3 regions of the Bacillus sp. FSL K6-6540 genome follow, and region 3 is predicted to be linked to each of the others. Evidence: riboswitches for the same ligand, from Rfam matches in the RefSeq annotation. Region 3 holds a riboswitch; each other region holds the start of a gene.

Region 1 (6,358 bases), on a different contig from region 3:
ATGAAGCGTGCCGTTGAAGAACTTCAAAACGAATACGGGCAAGACCGGATTCTGCTGGATATGAACGACCAATACTACAACATGAGAGAGAAAATTGAACCTGTCATCGAAATCGTCAACATTGCCAAGCAAGCAATGGAAAACCTCGGCATTGAACCGAAGATTTCCCCCATCCGCGGCGGCACCGACGGATCGCAGCTGTCCTACATGGGGCTTCCGACGCCAAACATCTTTACAGGCGGGGAAAACTTCCACGGCAAATTTGAATACATCTCAGTTGATAATATGGTCAAAGCCGTAAATGTCATCGTTGAGATTGCAAAGCAGTTTGAAGCGCAAGCCTAATGCCAAAAGCCAGTCCAAAAAAGGACTGGCTTTTTTGTGTGAAAATGAAACATTTTAAACACGTCCTCCGTAAAACAAGTATCAACAAATGAGGAGGAAAAACAATGACAAAACATGCAATCGCTGCAAAGAGTCTCTTGAAAAAATGGATCATTTCCAGGCCGCTTAACATGCAAAAGAAATCCAGCCCATTTCAAAAAATCAGAAAAATGTTCAAACGCTTCTTCAAATAAAACATTCAAATCCCCTAAATACAATCCGTATTCACCCGTACCGCCCAAATGCTCCGTAATTTGGGTTTTTTGTGTTCAATTCCGCAAAATAGGGTATAAACCAAACAAGCAAGAATACAGCACCCAAAAACAGGCAATTCGAATTACTCAAACTTAGGTTAAAAGTTATATAAAGGAATTTATTTTATCGTCGATAGTAACTATAGAACCAATCATCAACAAGAGCAAACAGCGTGATTCAAGACTATTTTCAGGTCATCAGGTTATACTGTTTTAGAGGGACAGTTTCTTGTTATTTATTGATTTAGAATTTTTTGAATACTTTTTGACTTTTTATCCGTACAATAGAGAGTACCAAAACTTTTTTTGGGAGGTATGTAATATGATCCTATTTATTATCATCGCATTATGCGGCTATCTTCTTTTTTCTTTCAGCAAGGACAATCGCCGCAAACCGCAAAAGACAAGCCCTCTGCCAGCAGCTGCACCTCATCACAACAACCTAATCGACCTTGACGCCATCCGCCAAAAACGCCGGATGCATCTTTCCTAATTCTATATTTCAAATGAAAAGGCTGCTGAATCACGCAGCCTTTTAAAATTGTTTTGATTTAGAGCCTGAAACCTTTTCGCCACCTATCCGTAATTTCATACAAGGCAAACCCAAAGGAGACTTCAGCAATGATCGAGTTATTTATGAAACAAAAAATGTTCTCATTTAAAGATGCATTTCACATTTATGACCGGGATGAACAAGAAACATTCAAGGTGGAGGGGCGTTTTTTCTCGTTAGGAGACTCATTACAAATGACAGACTCATCCGGGAAAACGCTCGTTTCCATAGAACAAAAACTAATGTCTTTATTGCCGCGCTATGAGATTTCAATTGGCGGGAAAACAGTTTGTGAGGTAACGAAGAAAGTAACGTTTTTCAAACCGAAATTTGTGATTTCCGGGCTTAACTGGGAAATCGATGGTGATTTATGGAGGGATGAATTCCAGCTGACGGACGGGGAAAATGTCCGGATGTCAGTGAGCAAAAAGTGGCTCAGTTGGGGTGATTCCTATCACTTGCAGATTGCAAACGAGGGAGATGTTCTGATTTGCACTGCCATCGCTATCGTGCTTGATATGGTTTTATATAACGATGAAGATGAAAGTATTTTCTAAAAAGCATTGACAATTGATCCAAAAGTAATAATATTAAGATAATTGAAATCTGAATATGAAGTTGTACCTTATCAAGAGAGGTGGAGGGACTGGCCCTATGATACCCGGCAACCGCTGTTTCAAACAGAATGGTGCTAAATCCTTAAGAACATTGCGTTCTTGCAGATGAGGCGGAGATTTGATCGTTCAAGCTCTTCCTTACACAAAGGAAGAGCTTTTTACATGCTCAATATTTCAGAAAAGAGGCGAATAACATGGCTCAACAAACGAATGTTGCAGGACAAAAAACAGAAAAACAACGCAAAGCACCTTTCCGCGCCGATCATGTCGGCAGCTTGCTTCGTTCCGTTCCGGTAAAGGAAGCCCGGCAAAAAAAAGTGGCTGGTGAGATGACAGCGGAACAGCTTCGTGATATCGAAAATCAAGAGATCACCCGCATCGTGGAAAAACAAAAAGAAATCGGTCTCGATGTGGTAACAGACGGGGAATTCCGACGTTCCTGGTGGCATTATGACTTCCTGGAAGGGCTTGACGGTGTGGAACCGTTCATCCCGGCTGAGGGAATTCAGTTCCATAACACAAAAACGAAAGCGCGCAGCATCAAAGTGACGGGAAAACTCGATTTTACGAGCCACCCAGCGCTTGCTGATTATCAATTTTTACATGAGATTGCTGGTAACGCGACGCCAAAATTGACCATTCCCAGCCCAAATATGCTGTTTTTTGGCGAAAAGGCGGATAAAGGGATTTATGACGATCAAGAGGAATACTTTCATGATCTGGCCCAAGCGTACAAAAAAGCAATCAAAGCCTTCTATGATGCTGGCTGCCGTTATCTCCAGCTCGATGATACGTCATGGTCTCTCTTCTTTGAGGAAAAAGGCAGAGAGGTTGTCCGGGCGCTCGGCGGCGATCCAGAAACATTGCCAGCCATATTTGCCAAAACAATTAACGATGCCGTCGCAGACCGGCCTGACGATTTAACGATCACAATGCACATTTGCCGCGGCAACTTCCGCTCAACCTGGGCGGCATCAGGAGGGTACGACGCTTTAGCGGAAACGATTTTGGACGGCTTAAACCTTGACGGCCTTTTCTTGGAATACGATGATGACCGCTCCGGAAACTTTGATCCGCTCCGTTTTGTGAAGCGCAAGGATCTGCAAATTGTGCTCGGCTTGATCACATCGAAATACGGCGAGCTTGAAAATCCTGAGGATGTGAAACGCCGTATCAATGAAGCCGCGCGTTTTGTCAGCTTGGACCAGCTATGCCTGAGCCCGCAGTGCGGTTTCGCCTCTACAGAAGAAGGCAACCTTCTGACAGAGGAGCAGCAATGGGCAAAGCTTCGCCATGTCATCGACATTGCCAACGATGTGTGGAGATAATCTATCATTGACAGAAATAGAAAATGTGTGAATAATAGATACTATCAGAAAATTTCATAAAAAGGTTTTCCTTATCAAGAGAGGTGGAGGGACTGGCCCTGCGATACCCGGCAACCGCTGTTTAACAGAATGGTGCTAAATCCTTTAGAGCAATGATTGCTCTTGAAGATAAGGTTGAGATTGTCACGCAAGCTCTTCCTTATCCAAAGGAAGAGCTTTTTTACATTTGAATGGAAAGAAGGAATGGACAACATGTCACAACAAACAACACCCGCAGAACAAAAATCACTTCAAAGAAAAAAACCGCCGTTTCGCGCGGATCAAGTCGGAAGCCTGCTAAGGTCTGAGCCCGTCAAAAAAGCGCGGCTGCAAAAAGCGGCCGGCGAAATGACCGCTGAGCAGCTTCGCCAAATTGAAAACGATGAAATCATCCGCATTGTGGAAAAACAGAAGGAAACCGGCCTGAACGTCGTGACAGACGGTGAATTCCGCAGAGCATGGTGGCACTTTGATTTCCTGGAAAACTTAGATGGCGTTGAGCCGTTTACTCCTGAGCAAGGCATTCAATTCCATAACGTACAGACAAAAGCACGCGGCATTAAAGTCACAGGCGATATCGACTTTTCAACACACCCAATGCTTGAAGATTACTCATTTCTCCATAGCATTGCCGGTGACGCGACGCCAAAGATGACCATTCCAAGCCCGAATATGCTGTTTTTCCGCGGGAAATTGGAAAAAGGTGCATACAAAAACGACTATCACCTTTTCCAGCATGATGTATCCAAAGCATATAAAAAAGCGATTCAAGCGTTTTATGACAGAGGCTGCCGCTACCTCCAGCTTGATGATACAGCGTGGGCCGTTTTCTTATCAGAAAAAGGCTTAAAACAAATCGAAGCGTTCGGAACAACGCCTGATGAGCTTCGCCAGCTGTTTGCGAAATCGATTAACGACGCGATTGCAGACCGCCCGGATGACTTGACGGTAACCATGCATATTTGCCGCGGCAACTTCCAGTCCACTTGGACAGCGGAAGGCGGCTATGACGCAGCAGCCGAAACCATTTTTGACGGCTTGAATCTTGACGGACTTTTCTTAGAGTATGATGATTCACGCTCAGGCGGATTTGAGCCGCTACGTTACGTAAAACGGTCTGATCTTCAGCTTGTTCTTGGCTTAGTGACATCTAAATTCGGTGAGCTTGAAAATCCGGATGACGTGAAACGCCGTATCGAAGAAGCGTCCCGTTATGTAAGCTTAGACCAGCTTTGCCTCAGCCCTCAATGCGGATTTGCTTCAACTGAGGAAGGCAACAAGCTGACTGAAGAAGAGCAATGGGCGAAGCTCCGCCATGTGGTTGAGATCGCTAATGATGTTTGGAAATAAGCAAAGAAAAAACACACTTGATTCCCTAGCGGAGCAAGTGTGTTTTTTTATGTCACTGTGCGGTGTAGCCCCCATCAAGGACGACAGCCTGCCCAGTGACGCCCTTCGCCTTCTCGCTTGCCAAAAACACGGCATAATCCGCAATTTCCTTGACGGAAAGCAGTCGCTTTTGCGGCACAAGCGGAAAAATGACTTGTTCAAGTACAGAGTCGTAAGGGACATTTCTAGTTTTCGATAGATCGCTAAGCTGATTGCGTACAAGCTGGGTATCGACATAACCCGGGCAGAGCGCATTGACTGTAATGCCGTGGGGCGCGCCTTCCAGCGCCCCTACTTTTGTGAGTCCAATGACGCCGTGCTTGGCGCTATTATAAGCGGATTTCCCTGCAAAGCCGACTAATCCATTAACAGACGCGATATTAATGATTCTGCCAAACTGCTGTTTTTTCATGATCGGAAAAACATGCTTCATTGCAATAAAGGGGGCCGTCAGCATGACCTTGATCAGCTGTTCAAAGGTGTCTGTCGGAAACTCTTCAATCGGAGCGACGTGCTGAATACCGGCATTGTTCACCAGAATATCCAAGCGGCCGTATTGTTTTTGGATGACGTTCACCGTATCAGCAACTTGCGCTTCCTTTGTCACATCATACGGAATGGCCGCCGCGTCAAAGCCTTCTTCTGCAAGTTTGGAGGCTGCTTTTTCACATGCTTCCGGACGGAGGTCTGAAACGATGACGCTGGCACCTTCCCGGGCGAATTCTCTTGCCATTTCGAATCCGATTCCGCCGGCAGCCCCTGTCACCAAGGCGACTTGTTTTCTCATGTCAAACACCTTCCCATTAAGAATTGAGTACAGACTGGCTTACAGCGAAATCAGCTTCTGTTTTTTCATAAACCTCTTCAATTGTGACACCATCCTGAAGCTCCGTCAGTGTCATGCGGCCGTTCACAAAATCAAATACAGCCAAATCCGTAATCAGCCTGTGCACGACTTTCTGGCCTGTCAGCGGAAGGGAGCATGTTTTTTTCACCTTTGATTCACCATGCTTATTGACGTGCTCCATGATGACAACGATCCGTTTCGCCCCGTTGACGAGATCCATAGCGCCGCCCATCCCTTTTACCATTTTGCCCGGGATCATCCAATTGGCCAAATCACCCTGCTCCGAAACCTCCATTCCACCAAGAATAGCCAAATCGATATGCCCGCCTCTTATCATCGCGAATGACTCAGCGCTGTCAAAATAAGAGGCGCCCGTCACTTCAGTGATCGTTTCCTTTCCCGCATTGATCAAATCCGCGTCTTCCGTTCCTTCCAGAGGATAGGGGCCAATTCCGAGCAAGCCGTTTTCCGACTGAAGCATGACGTGAACGCCGTCGGGTATCTCATTTGCGACAAGCGTCGGCATTCCAATCCCGAGATTCACATTCATGCCGTCCTTGATTTCTTGTACAGCCCGTTTGACCATTCGTTTTCTCGCTTCCTTCACTTGGCCTCACCCTTTCCCGATGCTTGCTGAACTGTTCGTTTTTCAATCCGTTTTTCTTGGCTCGCGCCAAGCACGACATGCTGTACGTAAATTCCCGGCGTATGGATGTGATCTGGATCGAGCTCTCCTGCTTCCACGATTTCTTCCGCCTCGGCAATCGTGATCTTGCCTGCCATGGCGGCAATGGGATTGAAATTTCTCGCCGTTTTCCTAAAAACCAAATTGCCCATGGTGTCCGCTTTCCACGCTTTGACGATCGCCACATCGCCGGTAATGCCTCGCTCCAGCACATAAGTCCGGCCGCCGAATGTTTTATGTTCTTTTCCCTCGGCTATGGAGG
Region 2 (6,358 bases), 400 kb from region 3:
CGCTTCGCTGACCGAGCTTGAAGCGCGTACCTCGCTGTCGCGTCGGGATTTGGTCGAGGAGTTGGAAGGGCTTGAGAAGGAAGGCTATGATACGGAGCAACTGCTCCAGGTCGAATTGAACACGATGACGGCTGCGGAGCAGGAAAACGTATGGAAGGCGTTTGAAGAGTTGGGCGATACGTTTCTTAAACCTGTGTTACAGCGGGTATACGGACAGGGACAAGCCGAGAACGCAGAATCAGAAGAGCTGGGCGGAACGGAGAGGCTGTATGAGCGGCTTCGTCTCATACGGATCCGCTTTCGGCGGGATCAGCCCGGCAAAGCGAATGCCGGTTAATCTGCCTTAAACGAAGTCAGGACGGATTCTCCCGGTTGCAGGGAGATCCGTCCTGATGCTAATTCGCCGTGCTTGTAAATTGAGTTGTAGTTGCGGCGGTTCGTATGAACCGTTGTGATCCGGTCAATACTCGCCCCTTTTGACCAGGGTGTCTTATATCCAATCCTTTTTACGGAACAGATAAAACATGAGCGCGCCGGCAAAAACCATGATGCCGATAACCACATAATAGGAATATCTCCAATGAAGTTCCGGCATATACTCAAAGTTCATGCCGTAGATGCCCGTAATCAGCGTCAATGGAATAAAGATCGTTGTAATAGCGGTAAACACGCGCATGATTTCATTGGCCCGATTGGCGATACTGGATTGGTAGGCTTCCCGAAGGTTCCCCATGAGATCCCGATAGGTCTCGAACGTTTCGGAAATTTTAACGGCATTTTCATAGATATCGCTGAAGTATTTCTGCAGCTGGTCATCGATCAGCCGAAGATCTTTTTTGTTGAGCGTATTGATAACTTCCTTCTGAGGTCCAAGCACCTTTTTCAACCAAAGAATCTCGCTTCGCAGACCGATGATTTCGCTGAGATGGGATTTTTTGGTATGCATCAGAATGTCTTCCTCCAGCTTTTCAATCCGTGCTTCAATTCGGTCCCCTACGGAGAAGTAGTTGTCCGTGACGAGGTCGATCAAGAGATAGAGGAAGCGGTCAGGCGTGCTGACTTCATCCTCCCAGAGAAGCGGTTTGACGGTGCGAAGCTCATGGATCTTTTGCTTGGTCACCGTAATAATAAAATGCCTGCCCAGGAAAACATTCAATGCCCGAAGGAAAATCTCTTCGTCGTCAAACCGGATGCTGTTCACGACGATAAAATAGTGGTTCTCGTATATTTCAATTTTGGGACGCTGCTCCTCTTCGCTGAGGCAATCCTCAACGGCAAGATCATGCAGGGAGAAGAGGGGCTGCAGTTCGGCTAAATCATCCACGTCCGCATCCAGCCAGTAGAAGCCGCTGGCCGGAGCTGTCAGCGTCATTTCGATGTCATCAACAGGGGTAAATACGCCCGAATCGACCAACCGGATTTTCATCTGATATCACTCCTTTGTCTAATCCAAGCTGCTTAAGTCAAGCAGTTAAGGCACAGGATATCAGCCCACCGGTGTACGGGCATAAATCGAGGAAGGTTAGAATACGATAAAAAGCGCATGAAAAATAACGCTGCCCTCTGCCGGTAAGCTGATCTTGATCCTATGCGGTTGTGCGTCTTGTGCATCCAGTTTCTGGCTCGGGTCACCGTCCATCTTCCATGTCACCTCTTTCATACTCGGTTTTAAACAGCACTTGTCTAGTATAACGCCGGGTGTAGGACCTTTCAAGTGAAATCCGGAGCAGTCCAAGGGCCATGATATAGGGTATGGAAACCTTTGGTGAAGTGTGACAAACTCATGAAAAGGTTCTTGACGAAAAATTGAGGATGATTTAAAGTAGGTATCAATTACGAAACAATTCCAAACAACTGAATAAAGCGAAATCTTATCAAGAGCAGGTGGAGGGACTAGCCCTATGAAACCCGGCAACCGGCGGCAACATCGCACGGTGCTAATTCTTGCAGGAGATACGACGATTGTATAAGCCGTTGTATAGCCTGACAGATGAGAGAGGCGCATTGTGATACGTATATGATGACCTTTCTCTACTTCGAGAAAGGTCTTCTTGCGTTTATACAGTCTAACGCTCTTTCTCACAGCTTTATGGATGTATCATTTCATATTTCGAAGGAGTGAGCCGAGATGCCAATTAAAATTCCGGATGCCCTGCCGGCAAAGGAAGTTCTGGCTGGAGAAAACATTTTTGTCATGGATGAGAGTCACGCGTTTCATCAGGATATCCGCCCGCTGCGGATTGCGATCCTCAATTTGATGCCAACCAAGGAAACGACGGAGACCCAGCTGCTGCGATTGATCGGCAACTCCCCGCTCCAGGTGGATGTCGTCCTTCTTCACCCGAGTTCCCACGTATCGAAGAATACGTCGGCCGAGCATTTGAAATCATTTTACAAAACCTTTGAAGAAGTGAAGAACCGTCGTTTTGACGGCATGATCATTACAGGAGCTCCGGTCGAGCAGCTGGAGTTCGAAGAAGTGAATTACTGGGATGAGCTTACTGAAATTTTTGAATGGACCAAGACCCATGTAACCTCCACGCTCCATATCTGCTGGGCGTCGCAAGCCGGGCTTTATTATCATTACGGCGTGCCGAAATACAGCCTCGAGGAAAAGTGCTTTGGCGTATTTCCGCATACGATCAATGAAGCGTGTACCAAGCTGCTCCGCGGATTTGACGAAATGTTCTTTGTTCCGCATTCCCGTCATACGGAAGTTCGGCGCGAAGACATAACAGGCGTGGATGATTTGGTCATCCTGTCCGAGTCCGAGGAAGCAGGGATTTATTTGGTGTCCAGCCGGGACGGCAAGCAGATTTTTGCCACAGGGCATTCCGAGTATGATGCGGACTCCCTGAAATGGGAGTATGACCGGGACGTTGCCAAAGGCATGGACATCGCGCTGCCGCGCAACTATTACCCGAACGACGATCCAACAAGAACGCCTCCGTCCATATGGCGCGCGCATGCAAACTTATTATTCACTAATTGGCTCAATTACTATGTATATCAGGAAACGCCATATGATATCGGTCCGCAAATTTAACAGCGTACGGGAGGAGAGTTTGTGATGGAGAAGAAACCTTTGAATATAGAGAGCCGGCTGGCACAGATCGGATCGGTGCAGGAACCGGTAACGGGAGCAGTGAATTTTCCGATTTATCAGGCTACGGCATACCGCCATCCTAAATTAGGCCAGAGCACGGGGTTTGATTATGCCCGCACCAAGAATCCGACACGTTCGGTACTCGAGGATGCTTGCGCCGAGCTGGAATCCGGTGACGCCGGCTTTGCCTGCAGCTCGGGCATGGCGGCCCTTCAGACGATTTTTGCGCTGTTCGGTCAAGGCGATCACCTGATTGTGTCGCTCGATCTGTACGGAGGGACGTATCGGCTGCTGGAGCGGATCATGTCCAAGTTCGGGGTAACGGCAACCTACGTGGATACAAACGACTTGGATGCGCTGGAAGGATCCAGACGACCGAACACGAAGGCCGTATTTATCGAAACGCCGACGAATCCGCTCATGATGATTACGGATATCGAAGCCGTCTGTACGTGGGCAAGACGCCATCAATTGATCAGCATCGTGGATAATACGCTGCTAACCCCGTATTTCCAGAGACCCATCGAGCTTGGGGCGGATATCGTCATACATAGCGCCACCAAGTATCTGGGAGGGCATAACGATGTGCTGGCAGGCATCATCGTGACGAAGGGCAAGGAATTATCCGAGGAGATGGCCTTCCTTCATAACTCCATCGGGGCGGTGCTGAGTCCTTCCGATTCCTACCAGTTAATGAGGGGGATGAAGACACTTGCGCTTCGCATGGACCGGCACGAATCGAATGCAACCGCGGTGGCATCCTTTTTGACAACCCACCCGGCGATCGGCGAGGTGTATTACCCTGCTCTGCCGGATCATCCGGGGCATGAGATCCAGAATCGCCAATCCAGCGGCAACACGGGCATCTTCTCCTTCAAGGTGAAGGACGCCCGCTATGTCGAACCGGTGCTGCGGCACATCAAACTGATTGCATTCGCAGAAAGCCTCGGAGGCGTCGAGTCCCTGATGACATACCCGGCGGTCCAGACCCATGCGGACATCCCGCTTGAGATTCGGGAAGCGATCGGCGTGGACGACCGCTTGCTCCGGTTCTCGGTCGGCATCGAGCATGCGGATGACCTGATCGCGGATTTGGATGCTGCGCTGGGCGCGGCTATGGCAGAAGTGGAAGGGAGCACGGGAGCATGAGCATCGATAAAGGTCTATCCGGCTTGGGAACGGAAACCAAGCAGGTATCAGTAAAACAGGGACACCAAGAAGAACTTCGTTTCGAGACGAAACTATTGCATTTCGGCGGGGAAATCGACCGGGCAACCGGCGCCTCAAGCGTTCCGATCTATCAAGCCTCGACGTTTCATCATGAAGACGTCTTTAACCCGCCACTGCACGATTACAGCCGTTCCGGCAATCCGACGCGGCAGGCGCTGGAAGATTATATCGCCCTCTTGGAAGGAGGCGTGCGCGGCTTCGCTTATGCTTCCGGCATGGCGGCGATCTCCAGCTCGTTCATGCTGCTGTCCGCGGGCGATCATATGATCGTGACGGAGGACGTATACGGCGGAACCTACCGCCTGCTGACCAGCATACTGAGCCGCATGGGCATCGAGAGCACCTTCGTCGACATGACCGATCTGGATCAGGTGAAGGCGGCCCTCAAACCGAATACCAAAGCGGTTTATATGGAAACCCCTTCGAACCCGACCTTGAAAATTACCGACATCGGCGCCGTCACGGATTGGGCTAAGGAGCAAGGCCTGCTTACCCTGCTGGACAATACGTTCATGACGCCGTTCTATCAGCGCCCGATCGAGTTCGGCGTGGATATCGTCATCCACAGCGCAACCAAATTCCTTGGCGGACACAGCGATGTGCTGGCAGGTCTCGCCGTAGCCAGAACCCAGGAGCTGGGAGACCAGTTGAAACAGCTGCAAAATGGTTTGGGCACGGTGCTTGGGGTCCAGGATTCCTGGCTCCTTATGCGGGGCATGAAGACGCTTAGCACTCGGATGGCCCACTCCGAGCAAAGCGCGGCCAAGCTGGCGGCCTGGCTGCAAGGGAGAAGCGACATAGAGCAAGTGTATTACCCCGGCCTATTGAATCATCCGGGACGGGAAGTCCATGAGAAGCAATCGAGCGGTTACGGCGCGGTCATCTCCTTTGACGTCGGCTCAGGCGAGCGTGCGAAGCAGGTGCTGAACCGCGTGAAGCTGCCGCTGGTAGCCGTCAGCCTGGGAGCAGTGGAGAGCATCCTGTCGTATCCGGCGATGATGTCCCATGCGGCCATGGGCGAGAAGGTTCGGCATGAGCGCGGCATTACCGACGGTTTGCTTCGCTTCTCGGTCGGACTGGAGGATGTGGATGACCTGATTGCCGATTTGGACCAGGCCTTTTCTGCCAGCAACTAAAGATTTTTAAGAAGCAATGAACCTCATTTGAAGATTTGCCAAATCATAGAATTCGGCATCCTGTCACGGACGGGATGTCGTTTTTAATGGCGGAATGTGGTAGGATGGGATAGACGAAGTTTTACTGGTGATTTGTATTTTGTTTTAAGTAGGGAGGCTGCAAGAATGAGTGCGGTAAACCGTATATTGGATAAAGCTTTACGCGGTGAGCGTTTAAATTTGGAAGATACCGTGACCCTTTTTGAGAGTGATGAGATCGAGAAGATTGGCCATGCGGCGGATGTGATGACCAAGCGCCTGCATCCGGATCCCATCACGACGTTTGTTATCGGCCGGAATATCAACTACACCAACATATGTGACGTATTCTGCCGTTTCTGTGCTTTTTATCGCAGACCCGGCTCTTCCGAGGGCTATGTTCTGCCTGATGAGACGATCTTCCAGAAGATTCAGGAAACCGAGGACGTTAACGGCACTGAAATTTTGATGCAGGGCGGAGTCAATCCGGATTTGCCTTTCAATTATTATACGGACCTGCTTCGCAACATTAAGAAGCGGTTCCCTAACATTACGATGCATTCCTTCTCCCCGGCCGAAATCATGAAGATGGTGGAGATCTCCGGGCTCACACTCGAAGAGGTGATGCGCGAGCTTCACAGCGCCGGTCTGGATTCGCTGCCTGGCGGCGGCGCGGAGATTCTGGATGATCGCATCCGCAAAAAAGTCAGCCGTTTGAAAGGTACATGGCGCCAATGGATGGATGTCATGCAAACGGCCCATAAGGTCGGTATGAACACGACGGCTACCATGGTCATCGGTCTTGGCGAAACGATGGAAGAACGGGCGCTGCACATGCTTCGCGTACGTGACGCACAGGATGAATGCA
Region 3 (6,358 bases):
GTATCTCCGCTGAAGCTGAAGGGAACGCTGGGTTCCCTCGGCAAACATGCGGGCTTTGGACTCATGGGCAGCACGTCGGTCATGGGCCGGGTACCAAGGATATTAAAGAGCGGCGTGCTCTGGAAATCCAAGCGTCATTACTAGTCGGACGGTTATGGGCGCTTATGATGCTCCTGTGGAGGGGGACGACAGTGGAGGAGATCGGAAAGTCAGCTTTCCTCTCCGCCGTCCCGAAAGCTTTCGAGCTTGCGGATGACAACCTCAAGCAGCTCTTCAGCCGTAGGGGCTTCAACCCAATCGCCATCCACGTAAGCGAAGGGCATCAAATAGCACTGGCCGCAGCTGGTCAGGCAGCCATATTCGATGACTTGGCAATCGTACTTGCCTTCAAGCGTCTGCAGCACTTTATCCGTGCCGAAATAGGAATTGCTTGTGCAAAACTCAATGATAATGGACATTGTTATTAGACCTGCCTTAAGATTGGCATTTTATTTTGCCGGTTTATGTACTATAATATAGGGAGGAAAGGAGTTGAACAAGATGAGTGAAAACACGCAAACCACTGTATATGATGAAGTGGCTGAAGTGCTTGATAAACTTCGTCCGTTCCTGCAGCGCGACGGCGGTGACGTGGAACTGGTTGACGTTGAAGACGGCATCGTTAAGCTGAAATTGATGGGTGCATGCGGTAGCTGCCCAAGCTCCACCATTACTCTGAAAGCAGGGATCGAGCGCGCCCTGGTTGAAGAAGTAGAAGGCATCCAAGAAGTAGTTCAAGTATTCTAAATCTTCTTTAACTATAAAGAGTCTTGGTTTCCCTCGCGGGACCAAGACTCTTTTTTTGAGATTAAAGAAGGTATAAGTTTTCAGCGAAGCGTTAGCAATTCTTGAGTCGCATTTATATGTTATGGGTCTCCGCAAAGTATTGGGAATAAGCATCGAAGCATAGACTCCACTTTGTGGGGATGTTTTATTCCGGCTTGATTAACGGGCGAATCGGGTCCAGCCCGCCGGATATATCCATAATATTGCCGGTAATGAAATCCGATTTATCCAGGCATAAATATTCGATCACCCTGGCAACGTCCTCGCCGCTGCCCGATCGTCCACGAGGAGTCAACCCGTCCTGAATGCCGGATACTTCATCGATGGTTTTCTCTTTGTTGGCCCCGCGGATATCCCCCGGACAGATCATATTCACGGTGATCCCATACGGCCCTTCTTCCACGGCCAGCGTCTTCGTAAAGGAGACCAGGCCCACTTTCGCAGCCGCGTAGGCGGAGCGTTGAGGCCATGCGCGGGCTTCACCGGCATGCCCGAAACCAAAGTGGATGATGCGCCCCCATTTTTTCTCCCGCATGGCAGGCAGAACGCGATGGTCCAGCAGCATGACGCCGGTTAAATTGCCATTCACCATATGTACGATTTCGTCGCGGCTGTACTCCGAGAACAGACGGCGTTCCCGAATGAACGGTCCTGCATTGTTAACCAGGATATCGACGCTGCCCAGCCGCTCCTCCGTCTGATCCACCAATGAATACAGCTCAGGCTCGCTGGCGATATCGGCTTTAATCGCGATGGATTTCACGCCAAACCCCTCGATTTCACGGGAAAGCGCCTCCGCTTCATCCTTGCTGTTTACATAATTTATGGCTATATGACATCCCTGCCGGGCTAACGACAGTGCCGTCATTTTCCCCAAACCTGTCGCACTGCCTGTAATCAGCGCCACTTTTCCCTTCAAGGCTTTCCCTCCTCAGATGGATATCCTTCCTTCAGTATAAAAGATTTGATAAGGCCGAACAACTTGCTTCCGACCAGGAATGGCCCTTCGACAGAAAAAGAAAGAAAAAAGGGCCTATCCGCAAAGACCGATGGGTCTCTTGGATAATGCCCTTTCTTTACATATACGATGAATTCATATACAGCATATCGAGCTTTACTGCTGAATTAGAATGCCGGGATGACGGCACCTTTGTACTCTTCTTCAATGAAAGTTTTCACGTCCTCGGAAGTCAGCGCCTTCGCCAGTTTTTGGATGGCGTCGGAGTCCTTGTTGTCCGGACGGGCTACCAGCAGGTTGGCATAAGGATTGTCCTTGTCTTCGATGAAGAGCGCGTCCTTCGTTGGGTCCAGTCCCGCTTCCAGCGCGTAGTTCGTGTTGATGACAGCCAGATCCAGCTCATCCAGCATACGAGGCAGCATGGCGGCTTCAACTTCCTTGAACTCCAGGTTCTTCGGATTTTCTACGATATCCTTGGCGGTTGCTTCCAGCTTGCTTTCGTCGTTCAGCTTAATCACGCCGTTCTTGGACAGCAGCGTCAATGCTCGGCCAGCATTAGAAGGATCATTCGGAATGGCTACAACCGCTCCATCCTTCAGCTCATCCACAGATGTAATGGTTTTGGAGTACGCACCCAGCGGCTCCACGTGCACGGCGATCACGGACTCCAGGTCCAGCTTGCGCTCTTTGATTTCGTTATCCAGGTAAGGCTTGTGCTGGAAGAAATTCGCGTCGATTTCTTTGGAATCCACTTGCGTATTCGGCAGCACATAATCCGTGAATTCTACGATTTCCAGGTTTACGCCCTCTTTTTCAAGCGCAGGCTTGATATGCTCGAGAATCTTGGCATGCGGTGATGGCGAAGCCCCTACTTTCAAGGTCACGGTCTCTTGACCGCCGCCTCCCGTTGTTCCCCCTGGCTCGGATGCGTTATCCGCAGGCTTGCTGCCGCATGCAGCCAGCAACGTAACCAAGGTCAAGCTGATCAATGCCAATGTCCATTTTTTCATTCTAAAACTCTCCCTCCGAAAAATATATTATTTATATATTGTCTTTCTTGAAGCCTCATCAATCCGTTATTTTCTTGTAAAATGCCGCACCAGACGATCTCCTGCCATCTGCAGCAGCTGGACCAGGACAATCATCAGCACGACAGCCAGAATCATGATCTCGGTCTCATAACGGTAATAGCCATACTTAATGGCCAAATCCCCTAAACCGCCGCCCCCGACTTGACCGGACATCGCGGTGTAAGATACCAGGGTTACAATCGTGATGGTCATCCCGGCCAGCAGACCCGGACGCGCCTCCGGAAGGAGCACCCTCCATACGATTTGGCTTGTCGAAGAGCCCATGGCATGAGCCGCCTCAATCACGCCTTTATCCACTTCATTCAAAGCCGTTTCCACGAGCCTTGCAAAGAATGGAGCAGCGCCGATCACGAGCGGCGGAATGGTGCCCAGCACGCCGTACGAAACTCCTACGATCGACTTCGTAATCGGGATCATCGCCACGATCAGGATGATGAACGGAACCGAGCGCAGAATGTTTACAATGAACGACAGAATCGTGTAGCCGAAGCGTACCAACCCGGACGTGGACCTTGCGGCCATGTAGAGCAGCACGCCGACAGGAAGTCCGATGATGAAGCTGAACAAGGCCGAAGCTCCCAGCATCCGCAGGGTATCCAATGTTGCCGTCCATATCTCTTTCCAGTCGATCTGGGTAAAATCAAGTCCGAACATCAATGAATCACCTCCACGTCTAGTCCTTGTTCAAGCAGCTTCCGGATCGTATCTTCAATCGCGCGCTCTTCCCCTTCGAAACGGACGATGAGCTGGCCGTACGGCGTATCTTTGATCGTAGAGATCGTACCCTGCAGAATCGCAAAATTCACGCCTGTCTCATGAACGGTATGGGACAGGATCGATTCGTACGTTTTCGACCCTAGGAACGTGATTTGAACCGCTCTTGAAGGGCCGTTTACCTGACCCTGCATAGCCAGCCGCAGCGCTTCGCCGCTGTCCATCTCCTGGCGGATGAATTCCTGCGTCACTTCATGCTTCGGCTTCAGGAACACTTCCGCTACCGGTCCTTGCTCTACGATGCCGCCCTGATGAATAACGGCGACCCGGTCGCAAATGCTCTGGATTACATGCATCTCATGGGTAATCAGTACGATCGTCAGATGAAACTTTTTGTTAATGTCCAGCAGCAGGCGCAGAATCGAATCCGTCGTCTGCGGGTCAAGGGCCGAAGTGGCCTCGTCGCACAGCAGCACTTCGGGATCGCTCGCGAGCGCCCTGGCGATGCCTACCCGCTGCTTCTGGCCCCCTGACAGCTGGGACGGGTATTTGTCGCGATGCGCCTCCAAGCCGACCAAAGCCAGCAGCTCGGATACTTTGCGCTCCAGTTCGGCCTTCGGCGTCTTGATCAGACGCAGCGGAAACGCAATGTTATCGTACACCGTCGCGGAAGACAGCAGGTTAAAGTGCTGAAAGATCATGCCGATTCTACGGCGCTCCGCCTGAAGCTGCTTCTTGCCGAGCGACGTCAAATTTTTGCCGTTCACCCACACCTCGCCCGAGGTGGGACGCTCCAGTAAATTGATGCAGCGGATCAATGTACTTTTCCCTGCACCGGAGTGTCCGATCACTCCGAAAATTTCTCCTTTTTCAATCGACAAATCCAATTCGGACAACGCAGTTGTTAATGACCCGGCTTTTCCGTACTGCTTCGTCAATTGCTTGAGCTCAATCAATCCGATAATCCTCCTTTTTCCTTAGCTTCATATCTATTTACCCAAAAGAAAAGAGCCTCTTTTTGTAGAATCAAAAAGGGCCCTCTTTACGTAAAAGTCAACGCCTTTTCTCATCTGTCAAAGCTGAAGGTATTCCATAGCTTTGAAGGAATTAGCACCATGTCACTCCAAGCGTCATCGCATTAAGCAATGGTGCGCAAGAAGTCGGTTGCCGGGCTTCATCGGGCCTGTCCCTCCGCCTCTCTCGATAAGAAAACATCGATATGAAATTTTTCCGATTAAATTGATCTGATTTGATAACATTTAATGAATGCAATAGTTAGTATAGATTCTTTTCAGGCTTTTGTCAAAAGGAATTTCATGGCGATTTTGTGCCTAAGCCCGCACTCCATTTTCAGTCCACAGCTTGTTCGTATATTTATACGAGGCGGCCAGGCTGCGGCATACCATATCGATGCCCTGTTGGAGATCGTCCAGGTGCTTGTCGATATCCTCCAGCTCGATTTTGTCGGACAGCCCTTGATGGCGCTGCCACAAATCATCCTGCATCTCGGAGTTCATGTAGTGAATTTCAGCGTTGCGCCTTTTCCTGAGCGCGTTCAGCGGTGCTTTGTAGCGATCCTTGATCGCTTCCAGCTCTTCAGCCAGCTCACCGTGGGCCTTCAAAAATCTGAACTGCCGCAGGACCGTAAAATAAGAAAAATGCGCCTTAACCTTGGAGGTATGCAGATCAAACAAATCGTTCAGCACCGTGCCCAGCTTGTCAAGGATCGAGAATACGCGGATGAAGCCGTTTTTGTAAAAATACACATATCGTTGATATTCCCCTTGCTCCTGAATCGACATATCATCGATGTAACCCGATTGGACCGATTGACTGAAATGCTTGGCCGCATTCCAGCTCTGCTCCAGCTCATCCAGGGAGACGATCAGTCCCCGGGTCCAAATCTCCAGCTTGCGAAAATCATGCGTCGGATCTTGATTTTTATCCATTTCCTTCTGCAGCAGCCGGGTTGTCTTCACCATCGATTCGATGGCTTCCTCAAGCAGGCCGTTATTCTGCCGGGGCTGTTCCCCAAGTAACATTCGAAGCATGGCGGTACCCCCTCGCGTCATCAGATTAACCTTGGTTCTTGATCTCGATTGTGCTAATGCCAATATACTCATTCCAGCGCTCAGCGGCCGTCTTCACGGCGATATCCTCGCGCGGGGGCAACTCATCCGGATCGCCATCAGGCCCTTCGGCATCCCATGACTATCAGATGACCCATCATCTGCTGCGCCAATCTGGGTTCGTCCTGTTAGGATGCCCCCGAAACGGGAAGACAACTCCATAGCATGGAGCATGGAGCGACTTGTGATTTCTCCGGTGTTATTAAATATAAACAAATTCGTTGCCTTATCAAACCTTTTCGATACCGCTGCCGGCAGCTCCTTTCTATACAACAAAGCCCTCGAACTCCGGTCCGGGGACTTTGCATGCATGTATGCTATAGGATATTGGATTTTCTTTACGGAATGATCGGCGTTCTTCCTTATACGATCTTTTCGCGGGGCACGTCGTGGCCCTTCCGTATTTCGGCTTCAAGCGGCTTGCTGAGCTGCCATACCCGGACGCTTAAATAACAGAGTACGCCGAACAGCGCCGAGATCAGCAGCGTATGCCCCAGTGCGGAGAATACGTAAACTTCCTCGTTATGCATCGTAGCCATAATGAGAGCGCCGCTGAACACCTGCAGCAGGCACAGCATGGTTGCCGAAATGCCCAGCATCTGGATTTCACGGTTATCGCGATTGCGCCAATATGCAAAATG

The links. Region 3 has a riboswitch for S-adenosylmethionine ahead of MHH82_RS27860 (methionine ABC transporter ATP-binding protein). Riboswitches for the same ligand answer to the same signal wherever they lie in the genome.
Region 1: linked by a shared signal. The riboswitch ahead of MHH82_RS35725 (5-methyltetrahydropteroyltriglutamate--homocysteine S-methyltransferase) and the one ahead of MHH82_RS27860 (methionine ABC transporter ATP-binding protein) in region 3 are both predicted to bind S-adenosylmethionine.
Region 2: linked by a shared signal. The riboswitch ahead of metA (homoserine O-acetyltransferase MetA) and the one ahead of MHH82_RS27860 (methionine ABC transporter ATP-binding protein) in region 3 are both predicted to bind S-adenosylmethionine.

What each region holds. Positions count from the first base shown of each region.
Region 1 is NZ_JBBOXH010000002.1:651,381-657,738, forward strand. Features, by position in the region: gene pepT (peptidase T) at 1-345, shown strand, start outside; gene MHH82_RS35705 (hypothetical protein) at 450-578, shown strand; gene MHH82_RS35710 (hypothetical protein) at 868-1,131, shown strand; gene MHH82_RS35715 (LURP-one-related/scramblase family protein) at 1,260-1,748, shown strand; SAM riboswitch class I at 1,814-1,920, shown strand; gene MHH82_RS35720 (5-methyltetrahydropteroyltriglutamate--homocysteine S-methyltransferase) at 2,003-3,136, shown strand; SAM riboswitch class I at 3,205-3,311, shown strand; gene MHH82_RS35725 (5-methyltetrahydropteroyltriglutamate--homocysteine S-methyltransferase) at 3,389-4,525, shown strand; gene MHH82_RS35730 (3-hydroxybutyrate dehydrogenase) at 4,578-5,351, opposite strand; gene MHH82_RS35735 (succinyl-CoA--3-ketoacid CoA transferase subunit B) at 5,368-6,018, opposite strand; gene MHH82_RS35740 (CoA transferase subunit A) at 6,015-6,358, opposite strand, start outside.
Region 2 is NZ_JBBOXH010000001.1:5,801,262-5,807,619, reverse strand. Features, by position in the region: gene MHH82_RS25780 (HRDC domain-containing protein) at 1-337, shown strand, start outside; gene corA (magnesium/cobalt transporter CorA) at 491-1,426, opposite strand; SAM riboswitch class I at 1,869-1,997, shown strand; gene metA (homoserine O-acetyltransferase MetA) at 2,129-3,046, shown strand; gene MHH82_RS25765 (PLP-dependent transferase) at 3,071-4,255, shown strand; gene MHH82_RS25760 (aminotransferase class I/II-fold pyridoxal phosphate-dependent enzyme) at 4,252-5,472, shown strand; gene mqnC (cyclic dehypoxanthinyl futalosine synthase) at 5,638-6,358, shown strand, end outside.
Region 3 is NZ_JBBOXH010000001.1:6,201,364-6,207,721, forward strand. Features, by position in the region: gene MHH82_RS27830 (NAD(P)/FAD-dependent oxidoreductase) at 1-144, shown strand, start outside; gene MHH82_RS27835 (YuzB family protein) at 210-458, opposite strand; partial or broken gene MHH82_RS27840 (NifU family protein) at 577-786, shown strand; gene MHH82_RS27845 (SDR family oxidoreductase) at 971-1,744, opposite strand; gene MHH82_RS27850 (MetQ/NlpA family ABC transporter substrate-binding protein) at 1,951-2,793, opposite strand; gene MHH82_RS27855 (methionine ABC transporter permease) at 2,860-3,528, opposite strand; gene MHH82_RS27860 (methionine ABC transporter ATP-binding protein) at 3,528-4,544, opposite strand; SAM riboswitch class I at 4,652-4,798, opposite strand; gene MHH82_RS27865 (Cthe_2314 family HEPN domain-containing protein) at 4,920-5,639, opposite strand; gene MHH82_RS27870 (COX15/CtaA family protein) at 6,080-6,358, opposite strand, start outside.